DNA from 4 places in the Pelorhabdus sp. sgz311001 genome. Region 1 is predicted to be linked to each of the others. Evidence: riboswitches for the same ligand, from Rfam matches in the RefSeq annotation. Region 1 holds a riboswitch; each other region holds the start of a gene.
The links. A riboswitch is a leader RNA that binds a small molecule or an ion and turns the genes downstream of it on or off. The one in region 1 is predicted to bind cobalamin.
Positions count from the first base shown of each region.

Region 2: linked by a shared signal. The riboswitch ahead of AC0MXB_RS00565 (HoxN/HupN/NixA family nickel/cobalt transporter) and the one ahead of AC0MXB_RS04880 (hypothetical protein) in region 1 are both predicted to bind cobalamin.
Region 3: linked by a shared signal. The riboswitch ahead of cobT (nicotinate-nucleotide--dimethylbenzimidazole phosphoribosyltransferase) and the one ahead of AC0MXB_RS04880 (hypothetical protein) in region 1 are both predicted to bind cobalamin.
Region 4: linked by a shared signal. The riboswitch ahead of AC0MXB_RS00635 (GNAT family N-acetyltransferase) and the one ahead of AC0MXB_RS04880 (hypothetical protein) in region 1 are both predicted to bind cobalamin.

Region 1 covers NZ_JBVXUT010000001.1:938,041-945,934, reverse strand. Annotated here, with positions in the region: gene AC0MXB_RS04910 (ABC transporter ATP-binding protein) at 1-163, opposite strand, end outside; gene AC0MXB_RS04905 (ABC transporter ATP-binding protein) at 153-941, opposite strand; gene AC0MXB_RS04900 (ABC transporter substrate-binding protein) at 963-2,471, opposite strand; gene nikC (nickel transporter permease) at 2,555-3,376, opposite strand; gene nikB (nickel ABC transporter permease) at 3,377-4,300, opposite strand; gene AC0MXB_RS04885 (MATE family efflux transporter) at 4,388-5,518, opposite strand; gene AC0MXB_RS04880 (hypothetical protein) at 5,404-5,727, opposite strand; cobalamin riboswitch at 5,894-6,076, opposite strand; cobalamin riboswitch at 6,189-6,370, opposite strand; gene rpe (ribulose-phosphate 3-epimerase) at 6,576-7,229, opposite strand; gene rsgA (ribosome small subunit-dependent GTPase A) at 7,226-7,894, opposite strand, start outside.
Region 2 covers NZ_JBVXUT010000001.1:85,478-93,371, forward strand. Annotated here, with positions in the region: gene AC0MXB_RS00545 (DUF2933 domain-containing protein) at 5-268, shown strand; gene AC0MXB_RS00550 (hypothetical protein) at 410-838, shown strand; gene AC0MXB_RS00555 (hypothetical protein) at 1,059-1,244, shown strand; gene AC0MXB_RS00560 (multicopper oxidase family protein) at 1,286-2,698, shown strand; gene AC0MXB_RS00565 (HoxN/HupN/NixA family nickel/cobalt transporter) at 2,987-3,733, opposite strand; cobalamin riboswitch at 3,858-4,039, opposite strand; gene AC0MXB_RS00570 (hypothetical protein) at 4,349-4,531, shown strand; gene AC0MXB_RS00575 (hypothetical protein) at 4,706-5,005, shown strand; gene AC0MXB_RS00580 (4Fe-4S binding protein) at 5,011-6,360, shown strand; gene AC0MXB_RS00585 (dipeptidase) at 6,468-7,894, opposite strand, start outside.
Region 3 covers NZ_JBVXUT010000003.1:291,666-299,559, forward strand. Annotated here, with positions in the region: gene cobT (nicotinate-nucleotide--dimethylbenzimidazole phosphoribosyltransferase) at 1-1,248, opposite strand, end outside; cobalamin riboswitch at 1,335-1,531, opposite strand; gene AC0MXB_RS10100 (cache domain-containing protein) at 1,712-3,718, shown strand; gene AC0MXB_RS10105 (M20 peptidase aminoacylase family protein) at 3,734-4,852, opposite strand; gene AC0MXB_RS10110 (alpha/beta hydrolase) at 4,937-5,842, opposite strand; gene AC0MXB_RS10115 (methyl-accepting chemotaxis protein) at 5,997-7,894, opposite strand, start outside.
Region 4 covers NZ_JBVXUT010000001.1:95,944-103,837, reverse strand. Annotated here, with positions in the region: gene AC0MXB_RS00645 (cob(I)yrinic acid a,c-diamide adenosyltransferase) at 1-356, opposite strand, end outside; gene AC0MXB_RS00640 (hypothetical protein) at 469-1,494, opposite strand; gene AC0MXB_RS00635 (GNAT family N-acetyltransferase) at 1,526-2,038, opposite strand; cobalamin riboswitch at 2,309-2,489, opposite strand; gene AC0MXB_RS00630 (biotin/lipoyl-containing protein) at 2,648-3,046, opposite strand; gene AC0MXB_RS00625 (OadG family transporter subunit) at 3,088-3,399, opposite strand; gene AC0MXB_RS00620 (sodium ion-translocating decarboxylase subunit beta) at 3,419-4,549, opposite strand; gene AC0MXB_RS00615 (hypothetical protein) at 4,584-4,745, opposite strand; gene mmdA (methylmalonyl-CoA decarboxylase subunit alpha) at 4,859-6,388, opposite strand; gene AC0MXB_RS00605 (hypothetical protein) at 6,852-7,442, opposite strand; gene AC0MXB_RS00600 (hypothetical protein) at 7,549-7,869, opposite strand.

The sequences.
Region 1 (7,894 bases):
GCGTGCTTTTACCGCAGCCACTTTCGCCAACAATTCCTAGTGTTTCTCCTTGATAGAGAGATAATGATACATCATTGCAAGCTGTCAACATCCGTCCGTCAGCTACGGGAAAACGCTTTATGACATGATCAATCTCTAGAATTGCTGCTTTTTCAGCTGACATATCTTTTCCCTCCGACTTGTGGTACAGCCTCAAGCAGTTCTCGCACATACTCCGTTTGAGGCTGAGCAATAATATCAGCTGTCCTGCCAGACTCCACTATTTTCCCCTCGCGCATTACCAGCAAACTATCTGACATATAAGCGGCCACACCAATATTATGTGTCACAAGAATAATAGCCGTTTTATCCTTGTGACAAATTTCTAGCATTTCTTTTACTACTTGCGCCTGTGTCGTAACATCCAAAGCCGATGTCGGTTCATCTGCCAGCAGCAGCCGCGGCTTAAAAAACATAGCCATCGCCACGCCGACACGCTGGCGCATACCGCCACTCAGTTCAAAAGGATAACTTTTCATAATATTTTCCGGATTCGGCAGTTGCATTTTTCTAAGCATTTCTTCCGCCGCCTTAGCGGCCTCTAGTTTTTTAATAGACGAATGCTCACAGATATACTCGACAAACTGCTTGCCGATTCGTTGAATTGGATTTAGCATGCTGCCGCTGTCTTGAAAAACCATTGCGATCTTGGTTCCGCAAAGTTGGCGCCAGTCTTGATCAGCATTTTTTAATACATTCTTACCTTCAAACAAAATCGTTCCTGCGCGGACACGACCTTCATGGGGCAGGCAGCCAAGAATAGCGCGGATAATCGTTGTTTTGCCGCTACCGCTTTCCCCCACAATTGCTAGAACATTTCCTTCTGCAAGGGATAAACTAACATCTTGAACAATGTCCTGATCTGCATAAGAGACAAAAAGTCTCTGCACCTCTAACAACATCTCCATTCTCCTCTAAGTGCTTTATTTTTTTACAGGTCGAATCTGATTTGTCAGCCAATAATAATCAGAAGGATACATTTTGACCCCAGCCAGAGCTGCCTTACCAATGATGTTGGTTTCTGGGTACCCTAAAAATAAGGCGGCTCCATCATTCATAATAATTTGCTGTATATCAATAATGAGCTGGCGGCGCTTTTGAAGATCGAATTCCGTCGACAGCTCGGCAAATTTGCTATCGAGAACTGGATTGCTGTAACCAGAACCGTTCTGAGGATTATCGCCTTGTTTATTGGTGCGCCAATACCAGTTTAAAAAGATCTCAGGATCACCAGTATTTGCCGTAGTAATATTAGAAATCAAAAGGTCATATTCTCCATTAATCCCCATCTTGTCAACCAAATTATAATCTACTGTTTTTATTTTTACATCAAAACCGACCTTTTTCGCATCCGATTGCACTGCTTCAGCATAAATCGGTAATTCCGCCCGGCTGTTGTATACCACAAAATCTACAGTCAATTTTTTACCGTCTTTTTCAAGGATACCATCTCCATCTAGGTCCTTCCAACCGGCTTCTGCTAGAAGTTGTTTAGCCCGTTCCATATTGTAACTGTTCGGATCAGTAAGCTGGTCAAAACCATAATCCATGGAGGGAGGTACAGGCGCTTTGCCTTCAATAAAAGTTCCCTTCAGAATTACTTCGTTATAGGCTTTACGGTCGCAAGCGCTAATAAAGGCGGCGCGTACCTTGGGATCGCCCAACACACCCTTTTGATTAATACGGGCGAGCACTGTGCGAAGCGAAGAAATTCTATCAATGTGATACTTTGTACTATCGTTAAATAGACCAATGTCGCCTGCCGCAATATTAACCGCTAGATCTATTTCGCCTGATTGCAAGGCCATTGCGCGGGTATTAGGATCATCAATCGAAGGAATTTCAACGGTTTCATAAGGTACTTCTCCATCCCAGTAGTAGGGATTTTTCACCATAACTGCTTTGTCTTTGACAAAGGATTGGCACATATACGGACCTGTGCAAATAGGGCCTTCTTTCGCAAAATTTCGCTGCGCCTCGGCCGATACATCGACAATCAAAAATAGAGGATCAGCTAAAAAGCCCGGCAGATTTGGTTCCGGCTTCTCTGTACGGATCGTGAGCTGTTGCCCATCAGCCAACATTTCTGTATATTTAAAAAAGGTTACTGCCCGTTTATTTTTGGCAAAGGCCCTTTCTAGCGAAGCCTTGACGGCAGCCGCATCTAGCGGTTTGCCATTTGAAAATTTTACGCCATCTCTAATTTTAAAGGTCCAGGTCATATGATCACTGCTGATTTGCCAGCTTTCGGCCAACCAAGGCGTTACTTTCATTTTTTCGTCAAACTTTACAAGACTTTCTCCCATGCCATACCGCATGACAACCCAACCAAAATAATTTTCTGTTGGCTCCAGAGAGTCGGCAAAATTTGTTACCCCAAACTTCAGCGTTTTCTGATCAACTTCCGACTTGCTGCTCCCGCATCCTGCCATAACACTTACGGCCAGGCAAAACAATAAAGTTACACAGATGAATTTAGTCCATTTTTTCACAGAATTCTCCCTCTCTCATTTCCTCAATTTGCTTTCTGTGGATCCATAATGTCTCGTAGGCTATCACCCCACAAGTTAAATATTGCTACAACCATCAAGATAGCGATCCCTGGATAAAGCATAAGCCAAGGGGCAGTTTGGATATGCTGTCTCCCTTCATTGAGCATCAAACCCCATTCCGGAGTAGGCGCCTGAGCGCCGAACCCTAAAAAAGATAGCCCAGCAAGTTCCATGATCATCGTGCCAATATCCATCGCCGCTGTTACCACAATGGTCGGTAAAGCATTCGGCAAAATATGATGCCGCAAAATTTGCAGCGGCTTTGTGCCATTCGTTACTGCTGCATAAATAAAATCACGCTCACGCAATTTCAAGGTAAGACTGCGTCCCAATCGAGCATATTTAGTCCAGCTAACCACTGCTAGGGCTAAAATGGTATTTAGTATATTTCCGCCCAGCATACCGGCAATAGCAATCGCCAGCACGATTCCCGGAAAGGCTAACATCATATCAACTAGACGCATGAGCGCCATATCCACTTTACCGCCTAAATAGCCGGAAAGAATGCCAATAAACGTTCCTACCCCTGAAATAAGAACAACTAGGGATAAAGTCATGAGCAGAGACGTCCGCGCTCCATAGAGGATTCGGGTCAAGCAGTCACGACCCAGTTTATCTGTTCCAAGTACATGTTCAGCCGATGGTGCCAACAGCGAATGCCGCATTGTCGCCTCATAGGGGTCATATGGCGCTAGCCATGGCGCAAAAATGGCAATAGCAGCAATTAACAGTACTAAAAACGAATACAATCCAAACAAAAATTTGTCTTTTTCTCTAAGTGACACTTAGTTCCCGCCTTTCTTCAGCCGTGGATCAAGCAAAGTATAAGAAATATCCACTAATAAATTCATTGCTGTATATAACACGGCGATCCAAAGCACAAACCCCTGTACCAGAGGATAATCACGCATCTCAATAGCATGCACAGCCATCTTACCAAGTCCCGGCCAGGAAAAAACCATCTCAATTACAGCCACTCCGCCCAGAAGCCACCCAATAGATAGCCCCAGCAAAGTAATGAGCGGTAAGCAGGCATTCGGCAGCACATGCCGCCAAATAATTTTTTTCAGAGGAAGTCCTCTAGTCTTTGCACCAATGATATAATCTTGCCCTAGTTCCTCTAGTACGGCAGTCCGCACCTGCCGCGTATATTTTGCGGACATGGCAATCGCTAGGGTAAACGCGGGCAATACGATTCGGTCCAAAGACACTACACCGCCAGCAATAGGAAACAGCCGTAGTTTCAGGCCAAAAATATACAATAAAATAAGTCCTACCCAAAAACTCGGCATGGACACGCCCACAAAAGAAAAACCGCGAATCAAATAATCTACGGCGCGATTTCTATATACAGCGGAAAGAATACCGCAAGGCACTGAAATAAGTAGCATCATAACAAGAGCTGAACCTGCTAGCGCCAATGTACCAGGCAAACATTGCCAGAGCCGCTCAGCTACAGGCATTTTTGCCGAATAGGACATGCCCATATCGCCTTGTAAGACACCAGTAACCCAACGAAAATACTGAACATGAAATGGTTGATAGAGACCTAACTGAGCCCTTGTCTCCGCAATTGTTTCTTCCGACACAATGGTATCTCCTACCTCTAGCAGCATAGCTACTGGATCCCCTGGTGAAAGATACATTAGGCAAAATGTCAGAAAGCTTACGCCAATAAGGGTAATGCCCATTTGCAGCAAACGCTGCATAAATTGTTTTTTAGTCAAGACACCCGCTCCTTTGTTTTAGCTATATTGTTATTTGGGAACAACGCTTCTTTTTATCAACGCTTCTTTTTATTTTTCTGCAATGACTGCAACTTTTTTGTTAAGCCCTGGTAAATAGATCCAAAGAAATATCGATCTTCCCAGGCTGAATACCGTAAAGGCCAACCATATGCCATGGTTTCCTAATAATGGTTCTCCTAATAAAAAAACAATGAGACAGCCCAATAGCGAATAGAGCATAGAATTCCTGATAGGAGTCGACAATGTTGCGCCTGCAAAAATGCCATAAAGCTGCAGCCCCCAAACAGCGCTCAAAGGAAATAGACCGACCCAATATATATACATGTCAGCTAGTTGCTTCACTTCACTAAGATTAGTAAAAAGTCCAATCACCGCGTTTTTAAATAAACAAACCCCGCCAAACAAAAGAAATGCTGTAACCCAGCCCCAAAATGCAGTTAATTGGACTGTACTTTTGTACAACTTACCATCTTTTCCTCCTATGGCTTTCCCCACTAATATTGTAGCGGTATTGCCGATCCCGCCGAGCAAATTGGCCATAACAAAATGAATTTGCATCAATACAGCATTAGCCGCTAGTACAACCTCCCCATATCGCATGCCGTATATAGCCATCAGATTATATACTGACAAGAGGCATACTGTTCGTATAAATAAATCCCTATTGACCTTCATCATGGCGGTGAACGCCGCTATATTACATAATATCGCCAAGGAAATCCCGGTAATTGACACTTCTTTGATATGGTAAATCAAAACAAGCCCTAGGACCGTAGCCGCTATTTCCGAAATGAGGGTTGCTGTTGCCACACCATCGGCAGCCATGCCCCCTATCCGAACAAACAGTAATACCAGTAAAATATTCAAGATGTTCATGAAGATCTGTAAACACAGGGACAGTTTGACTTTAGACATGCCTGCTAGCCAGCCATTTATTACATAGCCAGTCAATACAAAAGGCGCTCCCCAAATTCGAATATCATAATAGGTTTCTGCTAATGTCCTGACAGCATCACTCGGTGTCACTAGCATAAAAGCGGCAATTTTGATTGGATACTGCAAGACTACAAGCAGTACGCCCAAAATAAAAGCAATCGCCATAGGCCGCAACAGCGCAGAGGTAATAGTCTTTTTATCTCCTGTCCCACTAGCCTGCGCACTAAACCCAGAAGTACTAATCCTAAGAAAACCAAGCGCCAATACATAGTATTGAAAATCAAAGTAGCAATTGCTACGCCGCCAATATAAGCCGCCTGAGGGAATCGCCCCATGACAGCCGTATCGACTACGCCAAGGAGTGGTGTTGAAATGGAAGAAATAATCAATGGAACAGCCAAGCTGAGAAATTTTTTATTATCACTACTCATTGCTGCAGCAAAAATGGTCACGATACCTCCATAATATTTTCATAATTTACACAAGAGACTGTACATTTGGTAAAACACACAAAAAAATCTCCTGACGTAAAGTCAAGAGATTTGAAAAATAATTAAAATGTTTGCTAAAAAGCATCTGTCAATTATCCAAATCCCCTCCCCGTCGCTCGCAGGTATAGCGGTGATTATAAAATAGGCAGTTCTCCTGGCTCTAGATCATAGTTTATCCAAACCTTCCCAAGACGTTTGTCTCAGTGGTATTTTTTTGGACTCACTCCCTATTACAGTGGCGGGACCGCGCCGGTACTTCACCGGACTTCCCTATTAAGCCCTTGCGGGCACCTACTTTGACATATTTAATTAAACCCTGCTCGGAAATACTAAAAAACCTCCCTGCATAAAACAGGGAGGTTTGGCATCACAAGATAAATTATTCTCATTTAATCCCCTCCCCATCGCTCGTGGGTAAAAAAACGGTGACTGACAGATAGGCAGTTCTCCTGGCTCTAGATCATAGTTTATCCAAACCTTCCCAAGACGTTTGCCTCAGTGGTATTTTTTGGACTCACTCCCTATTACAGTGGCGGGACCGCGCCGGTACTTCACCGGACTTCCCTATTAAGCCCTTGCGGGCACCTATCCCAAACTATGCAATTTTCATTATACATCATTTTACATTTCATAATTAGTATACCATTTATCACAATATATGTCAAACCTTTCAAAATATTGCGTGTTTAATTTATAATAGTATCAAGATAAACTCAAAAACAAAAACGCTTAAATCCTTTACATTCCAAGGGATTTAAGCGTTTTTCATTTTATAAATAGTAAACAGGAACATATCACCGTTAAGAAATTTAGCAGCCTTTTAAAGCGCGAATCACTGCTGCTTGATCTTTCGCGGAAAAAACAGCTGATCCAGCGACTAAAACCGTAGCGCCTGCTGCAGTAACAATATTGGCATTAGCAGGGCTGATGCCACCATCGACTTCAATTTCCGTTTTGAGATCCCGCTCTTCAATCATGCGGCGCAAACGTGCAATCTTATCGGTTACTGCTGGAATAAAGGCCTGACCGCCAAAACCAGGATTTACACTCATTAATAATACCATATCAATATCTGGCAAAACCTCTTCAATCAGGGAAAGCGGCGTTGCCGGGTTCAGCGAAACACCTGTTTTCATATTTTCTTTATGGATTTCCTGTAAGAGCTTATGAAGATGCACTGTCGCTTCGGCATGAACTGTTAGAATATCGGCGCCAGCTTTCGCAAAAGGAATTACATATTCCTCAGGCTTTTCTACCATCAAATGCACATCAAAAGGCAGCTTAGTAAAAGAACGAATAGCAGCCACAACAGGCGCCCCAAAGGTCAAATTCGGAACAAAATGACCATCCATAACATCAATGTGAATATAGTCGGCTCCCACTTCCTCCAGCTTCGCTACTTCAGCGCCAAGCTGAGAAAAATCTGCCGATAAAATTGAAGGAGCTACTTTTATTGTACTCATTTTCCATATCCCTTCTTATTAGCCTGCGCTTCATGCAGAATTGTCACATAGTTTTCATAGCGGCTCGACGAAATTCTGCCTTGAGCCACAGCTTCCTTCACTTGACACTGCGGCTCTTTATCATGAAGACAGGAACTAAATTTACATGCTTGTGGTAACTCATAAAACTCGGGAAAGCAGGTTTTCACAGTATCCTCCGGCAAAGTGATTTCCGTAAAGGAAAATCCTGGTGTATCAACAACAAAGCCGCCTGACTTCAACGGAAGCAGTTCTGCGTGACGCGTTGTATGGCGTCCCCGACCAATTTTATCACTTACCTGCCCCGTTTTAAGCAGTAAGCCTGATTCAATGGCATTAAGCAACGTAGACTTTCCGGCACCGCTTGGTCCTGAAAAGACAGTGATTTCACCATCAAGCAAAGCACGTAATTCGCTAATTCCTGCTTCGGATTTTGCATCGGTAAAAAACACTTTATAACCGATACGGCGATAAATTTCTGCTACGGCTTCCATCTCATCGCGGTCAGCTAGATCCACTTTATTAAAGCAAAGAATAGGCTGCAGTGCACTCGATTCCACAAGAACTAAGAAACGATCAATCAAATCAAGGGAATAGTCAGGATTACAACAGGCAAAGGTTACGACAACTTGACTGATATTAGCAAC
Region 2 (7,894 bases), 850 kb from region 1:
AAAGATGGGATGTTGTAAACAATCTCAGCCTAGCAACACTACTCAAGGGCTGCAACAAAACTGCGGCAACAGCCTAAAACATATGCTCATGATGTTTGTCTGCTGCTTGCCCCCTATAGCAGCGGTTCTGTTATTAAAGATAAGCGGTTATGAAGGGACGGCCAGTTACCTAGTATTTCTTTTATGCCCGTTGATGCATCTGTTCATGATGAAGGGAATGGGACATAAAAAGCAAGAGCAGGTGGATGATCCCAAGGCGGCAAAATAAAGAGGTCATGCCTCATATATAGGGATTGCTGCTGTTAAGGTAAAGCGTATACTTAAACGATGTGAACTGGTATTTGATATGAGTGAGTGGGAGTTTTGTATAAAAGAAAAAATAAGTCAAATAAAAATAGGAGTGAAAAAAATGATGAAAAATAAAATGGCAAGCTTGATGATTGGCGGATTGATTACGGTATCGGTATTAGGCGTGACTTTCGGGATCAATTCGATTGGAAATACAGCGCAAAAGGCGGAACCCGGAACCGAATCGAGCATGATGATGCAAAGCGGGGCCATGAGTCCAGACATGATGAATTCACCGGATATGCAAAAGCAGTGCGGTGAAATGATGGCAAGCCCGGAAATGCAACAAACGATGAAAGCCATGATGAAACAGCCTCAAATACAAACTATGATGAAACAAATGCTGGCAAGTGATCCAGAATTTAAACAGATGATGTCTGATTTAGTGAATAACGCAACTGATGAAATAAAAGTAGATGGTACGCAAGCGCCATCGACAAATCAAACGCCTGCAACAATGGATCACAATGCGCATCACGCAGCGCAGTAGTGCCCCTCCATCTCTGGGGAAGCGCTAGTTTTCCCAGGGTTTATATAAAAGGGTTGCCTAGTGTCGTGTGATGCTAGGCAACCTTTATACTCGTTGCTTAGATTTGAGCCTTTTAGTATAAAGTTTTGGAAAAATAAAGAAACAAAAATTTTGTTGAAATAACATGTTTATTATTATAATAAAGATAAGTGCGATTACCAAATAAAAAGGAGTGATACACATGATGTATGGCAGCATGATGGGTGGATTTGGATTCGTTTTTATGGTGATTTATCTGGTAATAGTGATATATTTCTTTTATTTGTTGACTAGCATTACCAAGTCAGTAAAGCGGATTGCAGATAAACTGGATAGAATGCCTGTACCATCTTTCAATAGTGAGCAGGAAAAGTCAAAAATAGAGTAAAAGTAGTAAGCAAATCGTAGGTAGGGGAGGAGGACAGGAAAGTGAGAGGCTGGATGAATTGGAGAAAACAGGTTGTTACGACAGCACTGACAGTATTCATAGCGACAGCTACGGCACAAGCGGCTGACGTAAGACTAGAACTCAAAGAAGCCAATTGGGAACTAAGACCGGGACTGTCTACACGGGTATGGAGCTATAACGGCAGTGTGCCGGGAACGCCGATTATAGTACAGGAAGGAGAACGAGTTGTCGTGGAAGGTGTAAATCACCTTCCAGTTGTCACGAATATTCATTGGCATGGGCTATTGGTGCCAAATGATCAAGACGGACCCAGCCGGGTCATTAAGCCAGGCGAGCCCTTCCGTTATGAGTTCACCGCGAATGAGTCAGGTACATATTGGTATCACTCGCATTATCGCCCAGTAGTGACTCAAGTAGATATGGGGCTGTATGCACCTTTTATTGTGAAGACAGCAGCGGATCGTAAATATAGCGGTGACCATATCTTGGTTTTGGACGATTGGTACCTAGATGCGAATGGCAAGCGCTTAGATGGTACCGCGCGGGGCGACATGGAACGGTATGGCAATATAGAGACCGTGAATGGCAAGACCGGAGATGCGATTCCTCCTTTAGTCTTTCGTCAGGGAGAACTCCATAAATTACGGCTCATTAATGCATCGACAGCTGCCTATCATACCCTTCAACTGCCAGGGCATCGTTTTAGAGTGACCCATACGGATGGACATCCTTTAGTGGATCCTTACATGACAGATACCGTCACGCTAGCCCCTGGTGAGCGGATAGACGTGGAAGTGGCAGCGGTAGGAATAGCTGGTCAGCAATATCGCTTGATTAGTGAACGCCCCGAACTAGGCATGATTGTGCCGATTGTCTACGAAGGGAAGGCGGTAGCACCAGTAATATCTCCCTTTGTGCCGCCTGTATCGCGAGCGTTTGCTGGTATGCAGGATGAATCGCCTGACTTTACACTGGAATTAGGTTCAAGGATGGATATGGCTAGCATGACAGGTGGCAGTATGGCTGGAATGCAGCATGCGGGACATGCTATGGCGATGTCTATGCCCCAAGATGGGGCGAGTAAGATGCAGTGGACCATCAACGGAAAAGTGTTTCCCAATACAGATCCAATAAAGGTAACGGTGGGCCAAGTAGTCAAAGTGCGATTTTGGAATAAAGACACCCAGGGAATGCACCTGATGGATCACCCTATCCATGTTCACGGCGCCTATTTCCAAATCGTGTCACAGAATGGACAGGTGCCAGACCGAGAAATGTGGAAGGATACGGTGAATGTCCCAGCTGGACAGTATGTAGATGTGGCTTTTGTCATGAAAGAGGCAGGAAATTGGATGCTCCATTGCCATATCTTAGACCATGAAGATGGTGGAATGATGACAGAAGTTGTGGCGCAGCCTGCTAGCGAACCATAAACGAGACAGTAAGTCCTCCTCCAGCAGATACGCAGCAAGATGGTAATAACGAACATGCAGGACACCATAGCTCTAATAAGTAACGAAACGTATACGAGAGCAGCCCTTTTCTTTAAGGGGCTGCTCTTTATCGTTCAATTCTTAGGAAATATCTTTTAAATAGCATGAGTTATTCATCGTTTCTTCAATATTCCTTGAAAGAGAGTACCCCTATCCAATAGTATCAAGTTGGATAGGGGTACTCTCTTTTGTCATAGCATTTTTTATAAATTTTAAGACTGAATTTAGTTAGAAAAATTCGAGCGGAGGCAGAAGATCACTGGCACCTAATAGGAAGATTGTACCTACTGCAATACTATATAAAGATGTAGCAATCGCTAATCCCTTATAAACTTTGGGGTTCCTAGTTGCTTGTCCGTAGCCATTTAGCAAAAATAAAACCATTATAATTTGACAGGAAAATAAACCTGATATAAAGGCAAAGACGGCTGTTAGTCCAAGGGTAAGTGTTCCTGCACCAGCAGCGGTGGTAAATAATAAAATTTGCGAGGCGGTTTCTCCTCCGATACCATGGATGATCCCGACACCGCAAGCACTACCAGGTCCTAGAGCAATTGGTTGCATGTCTCTTTCAGTAGCTTTTCCGGTTATTTTAACCTTTAGCCAGTAGTAGACTTTTTGTAGGACATTGAATAATAGCTGCCATCTATTAATGAAAATAGATTCTTTTCTATTTTGAATAAGAATCACAATCAGCCATAATCCCAAAGTAATTAATGTTACTCCAACAACTCGTTCCATTACTGTATCTATCCATGATGGAACTGATTGGCCTAATACAATGGCAGCTCCACCAAAAAACAAATTCACTAAAGCATGACCAATTATATAGTATAACGACAAAAGAAATCCCTTTTTTTTAGATTTCTCAGCACCAACAAAGTCGGTAATAGCAGCAATGTGATCCCAATCAATCGCGTGTCTTGCTCCGAGAACAAAACCCAGCGAGATAATTGCAAGGACTTCCAAATTCATTCAATGTAACCTCCCGATTTTTTCGAGCGAATAATAGTAAAAAAACACTCTTGCTATAAGGAAAGAGTGTCAACTTGCTGAATAGAAAAAAGTGCAAATCGCCTCCCCATCGCTCGTGGGTAAAACGGTGACTATAAAATAGGCAGTTCTTCTGACTTCGGTTCATCGTATTCTACGCCTTCCCAGAAATCTTTTTCCAGTGGCTAAATTGTAGAATAGCTCCCCATTACAGCGGCGGGACCGTGTTGGCATTGCACCAATCTTCCCTATTAAGCCCGAGTGGGCACCTATTAAGACGATATGGAATTCTGTTACAGAATAAACCAAACCATTAGCGATGTCAACAAAGAACTGCGAAAAGCGCAAATTATTCAACAGTTTGATCTTAGCACCGGCCGTATACAAAAGAATATCAAAATAAAGAGAAAACATGGCAAGTGTAGTGGACGAAAGGGAACTAGTTTGGTTGTTTTGATTTTCAAATAGCACGAGAAGTTCACAATACATTCATAAGAAATTCATAATTGATAGATATAATAGGGGCAGTAAGAATGCGGATAACGAGTGAATCAAAAGTCATTGTTTATTAATCAGTCACGTGGAGGAAAGTTTTTTATGAAAAAGTTTTATGTTGTAAGCGCCGTATTAGTTTTTACTTTAGGATTCTTTTTAGCGGGATGTGGAAATTCAGCAAGCAATCAAATGCCGGCAACGAATCAGAGCACGACGCAGCAAGTCGATCACAGTAATATGAATCATAACTCAATGGACCACAGCACAATGCAAAAGACTGAATAACGATGATAGGCATTGAATGCTATGAATGAGGAGGTTTGTTAATTGATTAATATATTTAAAAGACGGGGTAGTTTTTTGGTAATTAGTTTTGCAACCTTACTTCTGCTTGGTATGTCTACGATGAATACTTTTGCTGCAACTAGTGTGGAGCAACCAAAGCATGAGATGGGGAACATGACGCAAGATTCGATGAGCGGTCATGATATGAACTCCATGACGCATGAGTCACAAGGTAGTCACAATATGGGGACTATGTCACCCAATGACCATAATGGTCATGATATGAATTCTATGACATCTGATTCACAAAATAGCCATGATATGAACAACATGAATCATAATGGACACGGCAAAAAGGAGGCTGAAAACGACAATCCTTGGCCTGTTCTCTATGGATTTGGTGGAGCTATTTCAGCAGTCATCCTTGTTGCTGGAATTATGAAATATACTAAGCTGAAAGGCCAGGGAGTGTGAGATAGATGGAGACGAAAATACCTGAAACCAAAGGCAATAACTTGTTAAAAGCCATATTAAAAAGCAAATGGTACCCAGGAATTTTTCAAATTCCTGTTGTGATTATTTTTGCTTTTATCACATATGAATTGTTTTTTGGCCCTGTCAGCGCCCATGAAAATTTTGGCACTGCATTAACCTGGGTACTGTGGTGGCCACTGATTCCGCTGATTTTTCTTTTGATGGGACGATTCTGGTGTGCTATTTGCCCTTTTGCGACAGTGAGTGATTTTGTGCAAAAGATTGTAGGGAATAATCGGCCTGTTCCCCAGTTTCTTAAGAAATATGGGATCTGGATTATTGATGCTTTTTTTATCATGATTACCTGGGGTGATCATGTTTATGGAATTGTAGAGTCGCCACGCGGCTCAGGGGTTATGATGCTGATTATTGCGCTAGGAGCCATTACGGCAGGGGCCTTTTTTGAACGCCGGGCTTGGTGCCGCAATTTATGCTTCTTAGGTGGGGTCGCCGGTAACTATTCTCGGACAGGGGCATTGGAACTGAGAGGAACGCCGGAAAAATGCAGTAAGTGTACGGTAGCCGCTTGTTACAAGGGCGGTGAAAAAGCACCAGGCTGTCCGATGTTTGAGTTCCCGAAAACCATGGATAACAGCGCTCGCTGCAATCTATGCGGTTATTGTGTAAAGAACTGCCCCAATGATTCTATTACCATTTCTGTTCGTCCGCCTTCTCGTGAACTTTGGTTTATTAAGAAGCCCAAATTTGAAGAGTCTGTTTTGGCTACCGTCATTATGGGAATCGTGTTTGTCCAAAATATTACCATGCTGGAGATTTGGACTAAGGCCCAAAGTTTTCTAGAAAATATTTTAGGCACGCAGGAGTATGCTATCACATTTACGGTTATCTTTCTCATTGCTATGGCCATTCCAGTGTCTTTATTGTATATTAGCAGTTGGGTGGCTGGAAAAAGTAATGGAGAGTCAGCTCATTTAAACTTTGCTCGCTTTGGATATGCTTTGATTCCGCTGGATTTATCAGCCCATCTGGCTCATAATTTGTTTCATTTATTAGCTGAAGGAAAATCTATTTTATTTACCGGTATGTCAGTAATCGGAATGAAAGTATCTGAACAATCAACCGCGCTGGTGAGTGTGGATACTATTCAAATGTTACAATATGCCTTGCTAGTTATTGGTGCTCTAGGCTCAATATATACAGCATATCGAATTGCTAAATCACAATATTCTTCAGAAAAAGTTACTGGATCTGCTTTGCCCTTTACTATACTGATCATCGTTTTGACAGTAGCAAATATTTACTTCTTTATGCTGCCTATGATGCATCGTATGTAATGCTTTGCTAGCCACAAGACGACGATAGTGAGTTAAGACAATAGTTACTAATATATTAAAAAGGCTAAGAAAAATCGCTTGCTGCGAATTCTTCTTAGCCTTTTATTTTATTGATTTAGCAATGAGTTTCCCAGTTTGAGGGATTGTTCAGCCAGATTGTTCGTATAGTTACTCAGAAATTGAATAGCTTGCTTCTTGTCTTGTCCATAAATTTGCAGGGCTTCTTTTTCTATGTCATCTTGAGCTGTGAATTCTTTTTTTTCAAAGAAATCAATTTGTCTATGAATATTGCCGATTACATTTTGATAGCGTACATCTGCATAGCGTGATAGGTCTCTAAAGGTCCAATAGGCGGAGTCGGGGGAATATTGGTTTGTTCCAGTTTGGAAAGCGGCAGGAATCTCAGAATTGCCGAAATACCATGGCGTAAATACGCTGGTGCAAGGCGTCGCCATAGCTCGCCAAGTTACGGCGCCTATTTCTGACGGTAGCCACGGTCGTGATTGGCAGACTAAACTTATTTCAGTATTGATACTGCATAGGGTTCTTTCATCTGTCTGGTGCGGAGAACCTTTTTTGTACCCATTCGTTAAATCATAAGGTGTTCCCTCATAATGGTCACGCAATATCCTGATTATATCAATCGGGGTAATGGTTGCAATCTGTTCTTTCAGTAATTCTTCGGCCCGCCATTGGCGGCGGGTATTATAGGGATCATTTAGTTTTTCTGGCGCAGCATATACTTTGGCAAAGTTAAAAGGCTCTTTTCCATCATACCAACCCATTTTTTTTGCATAATCAACTACATCACTTGAGTACATAAAATTATCAGGATTGGCAAAGTCAATTTGGCCAATTCGAAAGATATTAGCTCTAACTCCAAAGGAATCATTGGGAACCCGTTGCGCAACCCACTGTCCTTCTAGAGTAACTTCAACCCACCAGCCCTCGTTGCCATCTGTGACCGCAAAGATCGCGCCAGAATCACTACCCAGTTTATAAGTATGTACTAGGTCACCAATGACTTCGACTGCTTCACGCGCGGTTTTGGCGCGTTCCAGGGCGAGCTGGGTGAGTTCTGTCCAGATAATTCGTCCAGTAGTTGGTAGTTCGGTTGGTGCATCTCGACGATAAGACATATTATTGGCTACAGCTACCTGATGTTCGTTAACTCCGCTCGTTATATCCCCAGGAGAATAGGCCTTGTCAAAAATCTTGGTAGCAGAGTACCCATATGTCTCTGCTACTTGAGGAATTTTTGCCCCCCAGAAGGTGGTTATTATATCGCCTGATTCATGTTTGGCAGGAGGAATATACACGTAATGTTGTGCACAATAATTTGTTAAATCTTCGTTATGAGCTAGAAGCGTCGACCCATCTTTAGTCGCTTGTTTGCCAATAATGATGGATGAACAACGTTCGACGACTGCCGTTGGACGTACTTGATTGTCTGCCGCCCAAGCCTGCTGCATGGAAGTTCCTAGGGTGATGAAGCAGGTTATTACAATTGAGAAAACAGACAGGAAAGTACGAT
Region 3 (7,894 bases), on a different contig from region 1:
GTCGCAAGATCGGGGCCGTGGCTGACCGATAATGCCTGCTAGCTTTCGCCCAAGTTCTTCAAATGCTTTAAGACTCCCCAAAGGCTTGGTTAAATTGTCGAGACGAAGTTGGCATTTTTCCATAGCCGCCTCATCTAAGGGCCTAATACTTGGTAGCTCCGACTCGCTTTGATCTATTGCAGCTAAATTTTGCCGCCAAAAACTGAGACCCTCTGCTGACTTAAGCCAGTCACCATCAAAGAGACGACACGCGCCCTTTAATAAATCAACAACGACGGAGGCGCCGATCGCCTCGCCAAGTCTTACGCCAACATCCACACACGCTTCCAGTCCAAGAAAAGATAAGGCAATGCGATGAGCCGGTTCCCCTGACAAATGGGATGACAAAATATAGGGCTGACAACGCGGTGAAATAGCATAGGCAATCATCGCCGCAGCTGTTGTATTCAGTCCGTCGATCACAACAGTCGCACGGTTTGCAGCGCAACCTAAAACAACGCCTGCTAAAGCCCCGATTTCAAACCCGCCAATCTTGCTAAGTACATCGAGACCATCACCGCAATCAATCTGATTTATAGCCAGAGCCTTACGAACAACCTCGATTTTCACCTTCATGCGACTATCTGATATTCCAGTTCCCCGACCAGTTACAACTTCTGGAGCTAATCCAGTAAAAGCTGCTACAATCGCTGCACTAGCCGTAGTATTGCCAATTCCCATTTCGCCAAGACAAAAGCAAGTATAACCTTGTCTTACTCTTTCTGTGACGAGAGCAATCCCCGCTTCGACAGCGGCAATCGCTTCTTGCCGCGTCATTGCTGGACCTTCCGTAAAATCTTTCGTTCCATAGGCAATTTTTCGTTGCACAAGCCCTGGCACAAAGGATAAATCTCCCGCTATGCCCATATCGACAACCACAAGATCGGAACCGGAATAATTAGCAAAAGCATTGGCTGTACCGCCTTGGGCTAGCAGATAATTTGCCGTCATTTCTTTAGTGGTCTCAATCGGATAGGCACTGATACCTTGTTTGGCAACACCATGATCGGCTGATGCCAAGATAATAGCACTTTTAGGCGCAAGCGGCCTTTCCTGCCGAGTGATGCCAGCATATTGAACCACCATTTCCGCTAGTTTTCCTAGCTGGCCTTTACTTGACGAAAGTTCCTGCAAATGTCTCTTTGCTTGCGCCATAGCTGCTTGGTCAAGCGGCTCTATGTTTTGTATTGCTTGTTGTAATAAATCCACCGAATCTCCCCCATTATCACGATAAATTTTTCATAAAAAAAAGACTTTTGGGAGTTATCGTTCCCAAAAGTCTTTTTTTCCATAAAGACTATCTTACAGTTTAGGCAGGTTTCCTGGCTCCCGATTCATTAGTATCCACGCCTTCCCCGATAGCTGAGTGGCAATTTGTGGAACCTCCTCGGTACAGTGGCGGGCCCGCGCTTACACATGGAAAACCATGCTCAGACTTCCCTATTATCCGCTTTTACCTTCTAAAAGCAGCACCTAAACTAAATTATCTAATTGCCAAAATTATAGCAAGACGTTGTAAGAGCGTCAAGACTCTTAAAGAAAAACAAGAATAATTTTTGCAATTTTCCTACTAAAAAAAGGAGTTCTCGCTGAAATCGCAAATATTATAGAATAATATTTTTCTTCATTTTTCGACAATTATGTAGAATCGAAAGATTCAAAGGAGGACCCTATGAAACTAGACACGCTAAGCCGTCAGTTTCGTGCGTGGACAATTTTACTAATTTTAGCGCCCAGCCTCCTCACGATGGCAATTTATGCAGCAAATCAAGTCAAACTTGCCAAACAGCAGAATTTAGAACTCATCAGCCAACGGGTCGCTTTTCAGGAACGCCTGATTAACTACTGGCTAGATGAACGGGCCAATGACATTCTCAGTCTAAGTGAAATAGAATCCATTCGCCAGCTTGATTATAAGCAATTCTATGATATGCTGCAGTCAGTACAGCATAGTAATAAAAATTTTGATTCTCTATCGTATATTGACAAAGACGGTTACTTCCGTTTTTCTACGCTCAATCGTCCGATTCAATTTCCCCAAGCAACCAATCAGCCTTACTATCAAGCCGCCCTTGCTGGTCGAAGTTCGATCTCAGATATTGTAATTGGTCGCAACAGCGGTCACTCCATTATCAATTTTTCCTCACCGATTTATGATCGTCAGGGACAATTCCAAGGCGTTTTGCTCGGATCAGTCCGAACTCAGACGCTTGAAAACTTACTGCGAGATAACTGGATTGGCAAAACAGGCGAAATTCTGCTTGTCAATCAGGCCGGCGTTCTGCTGACTGAACCACGTTATCTAGAGCAACTCATTGAATCAGGTCAAATCGAGACAAGCGCTAAGTTAAAAATGAAGTTGCCCATAGAGAATTTACAATTAATTCAGCTTGGCCAAACAGGTACAGCCTCCTGGATTGACTACCAGGGAAAGAACGTGCTTGTAGCCTATCATGCTTTACCAGAACGAAGCTGGACGCTTATTGGGTCCATCCGTGAAGAAGAAGTTATGGCCCCACTGTATCAACAGCTTAAAATCATGGGAATTGAAATGCTTTTGCTGCTATTATTTATCTACCCGATTGCAATCTGGGCAACCCGTCAATTGCAGCAACCAATAACTTGGCTAACTGAGCAGGCCAACCGGATTGCCAATGACGACTTCCGTTCACTCCGTGGTTCTGATGCCATGAATATGCCACAAGAACTGCGTCTGCTCTGCCAAACTTTCATTGCTATGAGTCTTAAGATCAAAGACACGATTGGTCTGCTCCGCGAGAAAGAAGCACAGCTTGAAGAACAAGTCGAAAAAATCCAAACAGTAAATGCCTGTCTTGAAGGTGAAATTTCCGAACATCAAGCAACACAAAATTTGCTCTACCATTTAAACATTAATCTGGAAAATAAAGTACTTGAACGGACTTATGAGTTGCAGGATGAACTGGTGCTGGCAGGCCGTGTCCAAAAATCAATGCTGCCAATCGCTCAGGAAAACGACAAAGTAAAGATCATTCCGCTCTTTGAACCGCTAAACATCGTAAGCGGCGATTTTTACGGCTATCAATGGTCCGCCGCAGGCGACAAATTGCATGGTTATTTACTTGACGTGACAGGTCATAGCGTAGCCGCCGCGCTCCATACCTCAGCAATCAGCAGCTTGCTCACGGAAACTATGACCAAAAAAGGGGATTGGACGCTAGATTCGCTCTATGAACTAAACGAATATCTACTACATTATTTTCCTGATAACACCTTTGCAGCTTTACTTACTTTCACCTTTGACTTTAAACAGCATACTTTATCTTGCATTTCTGGCGGCATTAACTATTTCTGGACTGCTAGCAAAACCGCAAGCACCATGATTACTTTACCAGGAATCTACCTTGGCATTGCTAAGAATCCTGAATTTGGCACGATCACTCTGCCGCTCGAAGACGATGCTGCCTTTTATCTCATGACTGACGGCCTCTATGAGAGCCTACAAGGCGAAATGAATGATCACTGTCACAACTTTGACGCTGCCGTGCAAAAGCTACAAGACCTTAGTAAAAGCAAACCTCACGACGACTGTTCCGCCTTATGTTTTGCTATAAAGTCCTTGCAAAAAGATACACAAAATCGACAGCTACTTGCTAATCAGCAACCGCCTGATTCTGTGTATCAAAGAAAAGAAAACTAGTATTCAATAAAGGGCCTATGCTTTTATTCCCAACAGTTTATTGACAATATAGCAAAGAACCGCGATTCCGTCACCTAAAGCAGCTTGATCAAACTGCATACTCGGGCTATGAAGTCCTGGTGTTAAGTTTGCGCCTAAACCAATATAGCCAGCTTTTAGCGAAGGCTTATGCTTTACAAAGTAATGGAAGTCTTCGCCGCCTGGTGTTGTAATTGGATCCAACAGGCCCTCTTTACCTAAAACAGCCGTAATCGCCTCCGCTGCTAATGCGACCATGGCAGAATCATATTCAGCAGCAGGACAACCGCCAATCAATTCGATCTTCGCTGTTGCGCCCACTGTTGCCGCCCCATTTTCGATCGCCCGAATCACTTTTTGCTGCAATTCTTCCATCACTGCATTGTTTTGCGCTCTCAGGTCAAAAGCCATTGACGCTTTATCAGGAATTGCGTTTAAAGCAGCGCCGCCCGCCATCAGCTTCGTCACCTTAGCCGTAGCCGGAATCACAGGATTTACGTGAATTGCGTTTACTGCGCTAACAATAGCCGCAGCTGCCTCAATGGCATTCACGCCTAAGTGTGGTCTAGCGCCATGAGCTGCCTCTCCCGTAATTTCTGCTGTCATCATATAACTGGCGCCATGGCAAAGCGCCGGAGTTGCCTCGCCAAGCTTGGCTTCCTGAATATGACGCAAATGAATACCAAACAAAATATCTACATCATCAATGGCGCCATCTTCAATCGTCTTTAAAGCGCCAAAAAGTTTTTCTTCAGCTGGCTGAAAAATGATCTTCAGCTTGCCTTGTTGCAATCCTTTGGCCGCCACGGCTTCCGCTGTAGTTAATACCATTGTGCTATGCGCGTCATGACCGCAGGAGTGAATCGCACAAACCTGACCATCGATCATATGAGCCAGCGCATCCATATCAGCACGGAGCCCTAAAGTTGGCCCGGGATTACCGCTATCTAAGACACCGACAACGCCTGTTCCGCCAATCCCTCGCGTCACAGAAAAACCAGCTTTTTCTAAGGCATCGCCTAAATAGGCTGCTGTTTTTACTTCTTCAAAACCGATTTCCGGTATAGAGTGAAGATAGGTCCATACTTCTTTTGCTCTTGCTGCTAAATCTGTCATTTTATCACCTTCATCATAGAATAAAAACCTTCATAAAAGAGTTGGATTTGTCTTTATAGTAGCTTGGCTGAAATTAAAAGTCAATTATTGCAAAAAAGCAAGAACCTGCTCCAAATAAAGTTCTTTCGCTTTATGAAATCCCTGTACATGCTTGGCACCAGGAATAATCACAAGCTTAGCTTGCGGATAAGCCTGTTGCAATTTTTGACTTTCAGTAACGGGTATGGTTATATCACTATTGCCGTGAAGCAGTAACAACGGCCGCCCAGCCAGCTTTGCTACATCCCTTAGGGGACTCATGCCGCGAGCGTCAATACCAGTCATAAGCGGAATCATTGTAAGTACCGTCTCATTAAAGGGGAATGATGGTAAATGGGTCCAAACAGTCAGGTGGTCGGCCAAATAAGAGCGTAAGTCCGCAAAAGGCGAATCCGCGATGACTGCTTTAACAGCGCTTTCCTCAGATCCAGCTACAATAGCCGTTGCCGCCCCCATGGAAAATCCGAAAAGAGTAATCGACTGATTCAGATCTTGTCGCGATTTTACAAAATCAACAGCGCCTAAAAGATCACGCACTTCTAGTTCCCCTACAGAGGTAAGGCTTCCTGCCGATTCCCCTGAATTGCGAAAATCAAAGAGCACTACATTATAGCCCTGTGCCACTAACGCCTGCCCGAGAGAGAGACCAGGCACATCGTCTTGTAAGCGGTTTTGTCTATAACCATGCGCAAAAATTATAGTTCCTTTATTTTCTTTGGCTGGCAGCAACCAACCTGACATTTTTAGAGAATCTTGACGACTAAAAAAGCTTATATTTTCATAAGTCAGCCCAGCCTCACTTGGTAACTCCCGCAACGCCTTACGATGTGGATGAGTCAAGGCCCAGCCGATATAAGCCGATAGGCAAAAAACAACCAGTAGTAGCAATGCTAGCAAAGCTCCGGCAAACTTCATAGCTCGCTTGCTGCGCCAGAAGCAGAGTATATTCATTGTCAAAATCCCCTTCAACTCCTCTTACTAGAACAAAATTTACTGTCAATTCAAGTTTTAAAAAATAAGCGATAGCCCGCTAACAGGCTATCGCTTATTTTCGCGCCAAGAAGTTTATTTTCCTACTAAATTGTTTATTTGATTTATTGCGAAGCTAAATTTTAAATTGGCTGACGGACTTTTGTAAATCCTGGGCTGTCTGCGCTAAGCTTTGACTTGCGGCAGCAATTTGCTCCATAGAAGCCGACTGCTCTTCCGTAGCGGCTGAAACAGTTTGCGTCTTTTCTGTAGCTTTTTGACTCTGTTCATCAATCGCTTTTACTGACAGAACAATTTTTTCACTGCCGGCGGCAATATGAGCAATTACATTGGAAATATCACGAATCTGCTCGGAAACTTGATCTATGAGTGCCGTAATTTTGGTAAAAGCGCTGCCTGCGGCATCTACGACGACACTGCCAGCTTTCACTTCTTCATTGCCTGTCTGCATCGCCAAAACGGCTTTATTGGTTTCGCCCTGCACTTCATAGATTAAAGCGGCAATTTGTTGCGCCGCTTCTTGCGACTGTTCCGCTAACTTACCTACTTCACTAGCAACAACAGCAAAACCGCGGCCTTGTTCCCCAGCACGAGCTGCTTCAATCGCTGCATTCAGCGCTAAAAGATTAGTCTGACTCGCCAAACCTGAAATGGTATCAATAATTTGACCGATTTCTTTTGACTTATTCCCCAGATTCATAATAACCTGCGCTGAATGATTGACTGCGTCAGTAATCTTGGTCATTTGGCCGACGGCATTCTGCAGAGAAGTCTCCCCTTCACGGGCTGTTTCGGCTGTTTGCAGCGAATGATCTGCTGCTGAACCAGCAGCTGCGGCGACCTGCTGAATTTTGCCAGACATATCAGCAACAACCTGAGTGGCTGCGTCAACAGCACAGAGTTGCTGCTCCGCTCCAGAGGCTACCTCACTAATAGAAATTGCCACTTGATTTACCGCCTGAGCGGACTGATCAGAACTAGCGTTCATCTCTTCGGCTGACGCAGCAAGCTGCTCAGCCGACTGCATAATCTGCCGAATCATCTGTTGGAGATTTTTACGCATTTGTTCCAAGGCCTCTCCTAAATACACTACCTCAGCAACACCTTCAACCGCAATGGTTCGACTTAAATCCCCTGCCGCCATAGCGCTAGCGTTAGCTGCAAGATTTTGAATTGGCCTTGCTAAGCTCTTAGCCATAACTAGAGCGCCGCCTACAGCCAAACACAGAATCAGAACTAGTAATAACAACATTGTCAGCACCGCTTTTAACACAGTCTGATTTAATTCCGCTGCTGGCAAGTAGGTTATAACACCCCATTTGTACTCACCAATCGGGGCAAAAGTGATATAAGAATCGACCCCGGTTGTCGCTGTCGCCTGACTTACACCGCTTTGTCCGGCAATAACGGTCTGAATATAAGGCAAAGCAGCAACATTTTCTGTTTTTATAACCTTTTCTTTATCTGGATGGGCTAATAAAGTCCCTTTATTATCGACAACATCTACATAGCCAGAGACTCCTACATTTGTTTTCTCTACCATATCCCATAACGCCTTTAAGGAAATATCGGCTGCTAGTACGCCCACATTGGCGCCGCTGCTATCTTTAATGGGACAAGAGATCGTCACGGTCGGTGCATTCGTAAACGAAGAAATATATGTATCGGTAAAAAAGACTTTACCCAAAATGGCTTCTTTAAAATACGGACGGTCGCTCCGATTCGCCAAAGTACCGGACGTCCGCGCAATTTGCATACCGGACTTATCCATCACGTAAATCAATTCGAATTGCGGATTTTTCTGTTGGGCCGCCAAAATCAATTCACGAATCTTAGCAGCATCAAGCGAAGCCGCTGTCGGCGAAGCTGCTAAAGTTTCCGTCAAGCCTTTGGCATCATTTAGGAAGCGGTTCATTTCACTGGCAATCTGTTTGGCCAACATGGCGTCATTTTCATAAATTCTAGTTTTTGCCGCCGTAACACTCAAATAGAGATTAATACCACCAACAACGA
Region 4 (7,894 bases), 840 kb from region 1:
TCAAATTCACCGCTACTTACTGCCGTCTCGGCTCGTTTCACACCTTGTTCTGCAAGCGCTTTATATTCCTCTGGCGGCTTTCCCTGTGGAAAAACAACGACTTCATCACTCCATTGGGCTAATTCTTCCGGACTTAAGCTTCCCTCCTTCGCAATAAAAAAGGGCTTTCCTATTGTTTCAACAGTCAAATTCGGTGCTAGATTTTTCAATACGAGATGTTCACTATAACTTTTTGATTTCATAAACTGCAAGAAAAGCACCCGTTTTCCCGCTCCTAAAGCACGAATGGCTAAACCAATTGCCGCAGTTGTTTTTCCTTTACCATCACCTGTATAAATTTGGACATAGCCCCTCACAGCTGATCCACCTTCTTTCGCTTCATGGTATAGTACCATTATCTGTCTTTATACCACATTGTCCTAAAATGAACAAGAGGAAACCATAAAGGAACTTTCCAAGACCCCCACTTTAAAATTTTGCGGTTAAAGTAGTCGTAAAGCGGTTTCTGTCAGTAGACGCCCCGGAATGATTCACCGCTTTAATTTTTTTATAATCATAATCGCCAATCTTCAGCGAAATATTCTTATCGAATTTATGAATCCAGGCAATCGAATAACCCTGGGCATTGCTATTAGGATAGGCGCTCATTTCTGTAGCATTATAATCCGTCATAACTGCCTGATCTTCCACGTAATAATAGCTGGCAGTCAAGGTATTTTTAGCATCTAATGTATACTTCAGCGACATTTGCATTGCCTGATTTTCAGTCTTAGCACTTGATTTCAAAAGTTCTGCCGAAATTCCCACTTTATCATTCACAGCTCTACTGCCATAAACGCTCACATAATTAACCGTACTATCTGCGAAAGCATAGCGTGATCGCGTATCACTCCCGTAAGAAGTTCTTGCCAACATCACCCCAAGAGAAGATTGTCCATCTGGCGCATAGGTCCCTTGCAATACATAAAATTTATCATTCGAAAGATTGCCTTGATAGTTCGTCTTTGCACCAATAAAATTCAGATTCACTGCACCAACTTGTTTCGAAACAGACATAGCATAAGGTAAAGCATGACGGCCAATATACGTATTATCATAAACAAGACCGCCGCCTAAAGTAAGGCCTTGCAACCCGAGCACATATTTATAACCAGCATTTTGATATTTGATACCGAAAGCATCTAAAGCACTATTCTCTTGCTTCGTATTGCAAAAATAGTCAGCTGAAAAGACGCCATAATTATTATTTAATCTCTGATAAGTAAACCTTGTATAAGCCGATACATTTTCTGCAACCGGAAGAGTCGCATTTAAGGTCAAAGTTGTTTTTATGCCAGTGCGACTCCGATTCCCTGGATTTTCATCATGCTGAGAACGAGCATGCACCACTAGATTTCCGTCAAATTGCACACCATCTGGTTGGGCGGCAGCAGCCGCTTGGTTCATAGCCAATAATAAAGTGAAAGTTGTAATTCCTAATATCTTTTGCTTCAAACGAAAATCCTCCTCAAGTATCATTTCAAGATTATGCTAGTCCTTTTTCCATATGTACAATCTGTTCAGGCCCATCTTCTTCTAAGATAATCTTGAACCCCTGTTTTTTCCAAAAATTAAAACCGCCTGGCAAAAAATGATGTGTATGAAGGTAAACTTTTGTATAGTTTTGGTCACTTGCAAAAGATGACATAGTCTGTACCAATTGCGCACCAATCCCTTGGCGTCGAAAATTTTGTGATACATAGCAACGACCAAACTCAGCAGTTGTCGGTAAATGATACAAATTTTTCAATAAGGCAATTCGATCATTATACCTACACACAGCCCCGGTGCCAATCAATTCTCCTGTCGACAAAAAAGCTCCCCATAAATTACAATCTTCAGGTTGAATATAAGTGCGCTGCAAAGCTGCTACATCAGTCATATTTACACGTTTCCCCTTATGACAAAACAGTTCTACTAGCTGACTTTCCAAAAAGCTCTGTACCTTTAAAATTTCTTCCGCTAAAACTGGTCGTACTAAAATTTGCTTTTCTTCCACCCTTTAAACTCCCCCTGTACTAAATTGTTTAATATACTCATGCCGCCGCAATAAAAAAGCTCCTGCCAAAAGGGCAGGAGCTAGCGCAAAATCCTCTATACTGCTTAGGGCAAGAACAGAGCGCAATCACCTCCCCATCACTCGTGGGTGAGAAAAAATAAAACACTTCCTAATGAGATTAGGAAGTGTAAGCGCTCAAGTCATAGCCATAGCAAAAAAAGAAGCTAAGTTATTGTAGCAAAATCCCCTCCCTATCGTTCGTAGGTAAAAATGGTGATTATTGAACAGGCAGTTCTCCTGGCTCTGGATCATCGCGCCCTCAAACCTTCCCAGAACAATATGTTCCAGTGGCATATCTTGAGATTGCTCCCCATTACAGTGGCGGGACCGCGCCGGTATTTCACCGGTCTTCCCTATTAAGCCTTGCGGCACCTATCCTAAAAATTATTTAATTAATAAATTTTTTATTTTATAATAACAACATTACCCATTTTTGTCAAATTGATAAAAATAGTCCTAGCGTCCTTTTTATTACTAGATGAAACTATCGCAAACAGGCTAGATTCCGCAGAACCTAGCCTGTTTCTTTTGCCTATATTATAACCTTGCTTAGCCGACTACAACAAGCGGAGTACCAGCCTGTACAGGATCGCCAGCTTTGACTAGAATTTCTTTTACCACGCCATCAGCGCTGGAAAGAACAGGATTATGCATTTTCATAGCTTCCATAACGATCAGTTCCTGACCATTTTTTACAGCATCGCCAACATTGACTTTAACACTAATAATTTTACCAGGCATAGGCGAAGCAACTTTCGTGCCAGGGCCGCCAGCTTTTGGTGCTGCTTTCGGTGCTGGTGCAGGAGCTGCTGCTACAGGAGCAGGAGCTGCTTTCGGTGCTGCTACAGGAGCTGCTGCTTTAGGAGCTGCAGGTGCTGCCACGCCGCCAATTTCTTCTACAGCAACTTCATAGGTCTGACCATTTACTGTAATTGAATAGTTTTTCATAATAAATCCCCCTTTGGTGTCATACAATCATTGTTTACTGCTCAAAAACCGTTCATAACATCCTGGCGGCCAGCGGTTACCCACGCATCGCTGCCACGCCGAATACTTACGATAGTTACAGAAGCGCTACCAGAAATAGCGGCAATCGCTGCCGTAATCACGGCAATCAGCTCACTATCATCTTCTTGCTGTACCGAAGCCGTAGCAACTGCTGGAGTTGCAGGCGTTGCCGCCATAGCTGCAGGAGTAGTCGGCTGATTCTGCTCTTCCTTTTTTTCTTGCGCTTCTGATGTTACTTTCCAAATATAGCAAACGATAAGAATCACAATCAAGGCTATAAAAAATGTCAACATGAGGTATTTCCTCCTTTAATTAGTGAACGCCTAGGAGCGCCAGCATGATACCACCGGAAATAGCCGTACCAAATACACCAGCAAGGTTTGGTCCCATAGCATGCATAATCAAGAAGTTGTATGGATTTTCTTTTAAAGCAACTACGTGAGCAACACGCGCTGCGATAGGTACCGAAGCAATACCAGCTGAACCGATCAACGGATTGATTTTGCCGCCGGAAACTCTGTACATGATACGTCCGCCGATAATACCGGAGAAAGTACCGCCAGCAAAAGCAATCAAACCAAGAACGATAATTTCAATCGTTTCGAAAGTCAAGAAAGTATCAGCATTCATGGTGGAACCGATAGCAACCGTCAACGTAATGATGATGATATTGATCAAATCATTTGCTGCTGTTTGAGCCAAACGATCAACCACGCCGCATTCACGAAGCAAGTTGCCAAGCATCAGCATCGTAATGAGCGGAGCAACTGGAGGGAGTAACAAGTCAACAATAACCGCGATTACCATTGGGAATACGATTTTTTCTAAACGGCTTACAGGACGAACCTGCGTCATAATAACCATACGTTCTTTTTTCGTTGTGAACAGTTTCATGATTGGCGGCTGAATGAGTGGCATCAGCGCCATGTAGGAATAAGCTGCTACGGAAATCTGTGGTAACAAATGCGGAGCAAGTTTCATCGTAACGAAGATAGCCATTGGGCCGTCAGCGCCGCCGATAATACCGATTGCACCAGCTTCTGCCAAGGAGAAGCCCAGCATTTTAGCGCCAATTAATGCAATAAAGATACCTAAATGAGCTGCAGCTCCCAAAATAATAACACTTGGATTCGAAATCATCGGTCCAAAGTCAGTCATTGCGCCAACGCCAAGGAAAATCAATGGAGGAATAATAATAAGAGCAACACCTTGGTAAGCATACCAGAATAATCCGCCTGGGTCTGCTAATCCCGATCCTGGAGCGTTTGTTACGATACAAGCAAAGCCGATACCGATTAAGAGTAATGGTTCGTATTTTTTCACAATTGCTAAGAAAACGAAAACAATGCCGACAATCATCATAATAATGTTGCCATACCATAGATGCATTAAACCGGTCTGATTGACCATGTCCAGCATCAGTGATCCAATTTGTTCAAACATGTACGTATTTACCTCCTATTAAATAATATAATTCTTAGTGACCGCCTTTTAACTTTTCTTCATTGATTGTGCCAAATTTATTTAGGATAGGGAACAAGTATAACACAAGGCCGATACCCCAAATAATAACGAAGCTCAAAATGAAGTCAATGACGCTAAGTAAGATGGAACCTTCAACTGTATCAGGTACTGTCATGTATATTCTCCTTTCTAGCGATAATTAATTTATATATAACAACAAGCTTGGCAGAAGATCTCAGCTAAAAATCTCGCCAAGCTCGTTATTACCCCAGTAAAAATAACTGAAACTTATAAAGGAATATTGCCGTGTTTTTTCTTCGGGCGATCTTCCCGTTTCATCGCCAGCATGTTTAAGGCATTGGCAACAGCCGGTCTTGTCTGACTTGGCTCAATGACAATATCCACATAGCCGCGTTCTGCTGCATAGTAGGGATTTGCAAAATCTCTGATATATTCTTCCGTCTTTTCTTTGATATTAGCATCGCCACGGAAGATAATATTGGCTGCACCAGCAGGTCCCATAACCGCAATTTCAGCGGAAGGCCAAGCAAGAACTTGATCAGCGCCCAACTCTTTCGAGCACATAGCAATATAAGATCCGCCATACGCTTTACGAGTAATAACCGTAATCTTAGGTACAGTCGCTTCGGAGTAAGCATAAAGCATTTTAGCGCCATGACGGATAACACCGCCGTACTCCTGCTGCGTACCAGGCAAGAAGCCAGGAACATCGACAATTGTTACAACTGGAATATTGAAAGCGTCACAAGTCCGAACGAAGCGAGCTGCTTTATCAGAAGCATTGATATCAAGGCAGCCTGCCATAACAGCTGGCTGGTTGGCAACAATACCAACAGATTGACCGTCAATGCGAGCATAGCAAGTGATCATATTTTTCGCAAAATGCGTTGCTACATCAAAAAATTCGCCATTGTCAACAATCGATTTAATGACATCATACATGTTATAAGGCATGTTCGGGTTGTCCGGTAACAAAGAATCAAGGGCTGAATCGACACGAGCCGGATCATCACCAGTTTCTACGATCGGAGCTTCTTCCATGTTGTTGTTTGGCAAGAAGCTTAAGAGATAACGAACTTGATTAAGAGCGTCTTCGTCGTTTTCTGCAGCAAACTGCGCTACGCCGGAAGTCTGATTATGAGTCATAGCGCCGCCCAGAGCTTCTGCTGTAACTTCTTCCGCCGTAACGGATTTAATAACAGCAGGGCCTGTTAAGAACATCTGGCTTGTATTTTTAACCATGAAGATAAAGTCAGTTAATGCCGGAGAATATACTGCGCCGCCCGCACTTGGTCCCATGATTACAGAGATCTGCGGGATTACGCCGGAAGCCATGGTGTTATTGAAGAAAATGCGGCCATAACCGGACAGAGCGTCAACAGCTTCCTGAATTCTAGCACCGCCGGAATCAGCAAGACCGATGATTGGTGCGCCCATTTTCAGAGCAAGGCTCTGCACTTTAGCAATTTTTGCTGCATGCATTTCGCCGAGAGCACCGCCAATAACCGTGAAATCTTGCGCAAATACGTAAACGAGACGACCATCCACTGTACCATAGCCAGTCGTTACGCCTTCACCAGGAGCTGCTTTGCCAGCCATATCAAAGTTTACGCAACGATGCGTTACAAATTGATCAAGCTCCACAAAAGAACCGGTATCTAAGAGAAGATTGATTCTTTCTCTTGAAGTCAACTTTCCTTTGGCATGCTGTTTTTCAATGGATTTTTTACCGCCGCCTAGCAGAATTTCTTCCTGGCGTTTTTTTAAATCTTGAATTTTTTCTTGAATTGTAGCCATACTAGCTCTCTGCCCCCAAAATTTTTAGATTTTACTTGAATTATAGCTAATTTTAAAATCAATAAAATTATTTTGAACATGAAATAACAAAACTCATACATAAAATTGCATATTTGGGATCTAACTTGCATTGTTAAAATTCCACAAATTAGCCAAATTGTTCAAAATATTTTCTTGCAGTTCATAAAAAATCTGCAAAATTACCGATAATTCAACTTTTTAATACAAGTAAAATCATCATTTGCTCCATTTGGTTGCATAGAGACTAGAACTTATAACAGTAGTATAGTTTATTCTATTTTATGTTACCAATGCATTATTGTTATTAATCTAATGCAAAAATAACATATGCAAATTGATTCAATTGTATTTCCGGCTCTTTCACAAATAAAAAGCCAGACAAAGTACCTCATGACCAGAGGTAAACCGTCAGGCTTCATACATCACTTTATCTGAAAAATGATCAATCTTTTTCTTCTAAAGGCTCCCGCGTTACCGAAAACAGGGCTGCCGTGAATTCGGCCACATGCTCTTTTTCTTCATTCATTAGGTCGCAAAAAAGCTCTTTCACGATGGATTCTTCCGCTTTATTCATATATCGCTGATACTTATTAATCGCATGAAGTTCATCTTGAATTGCTTTTGTAAGACAGCGAATTAAACAAAGATCCTTCTTTTTGGGAAGTTCTACCTGAGCGTCTTCCTCCTCCTCAACTTGATACTTTTTCCAAGCCTTCGGTTTCGTCGCAAGCCGCTTCGTTGTTAAAAACTTTAAATCTTTTTTAAGCATGTCATATTGAACCGAGTCGAGCAGAGAAATCAAACGCATGATTTCCACATAATGCTGCATTTCATCTTCAGCTGCATCTAAAAACAGATCGGCAAAACAAGGATTTTCGAAAGCACATTCTAAATAATCGGCAATAGCGCCGCGCTCATCAGCCGCTGCATCACGCAACAAATAAAGATCCGGATGATTGGGACAATCACAAGGATCTTTTTCTTCCTCCATGGGGAAGCAAGGATAGTCATCATCAAAAAATTTCGGTTTCAAAAAAAAACACCTCCTGTAATCGTTTCCAATATATCTTATGGTAACGAATAACAAGAGGTGTTGCTATACTACCTTATATGCAATTGTATTTTCATTGCCCTTGTAGTTAATCTTCGAAAGGATTGCCGACATCAGTAACTTCTTGAATCACCACAATCGGATCGGAAATCAATCTATATTTTTCATCTTCGGGATAATCGACTGCACGTCTTGGATCATTTCCAGCAAAAGCAAGCATACTTTCCATTGACCACCATTTTGTGCAGAGAAAGAAATGCGCATAGTCCCCTTGCTCAACTACTTTTAAGTAAGCGCCGCAGTTTCCTTTTGTTGCGAGCGCATCTTTTACACCAGTTTCATACTCGTAGGATTCAAACCACTCTTTCATTGTTAAAGGAACTATACCATGCCAAGTTCTTGAGATCATAATAGCTACTCCTTTTGTCTATAAA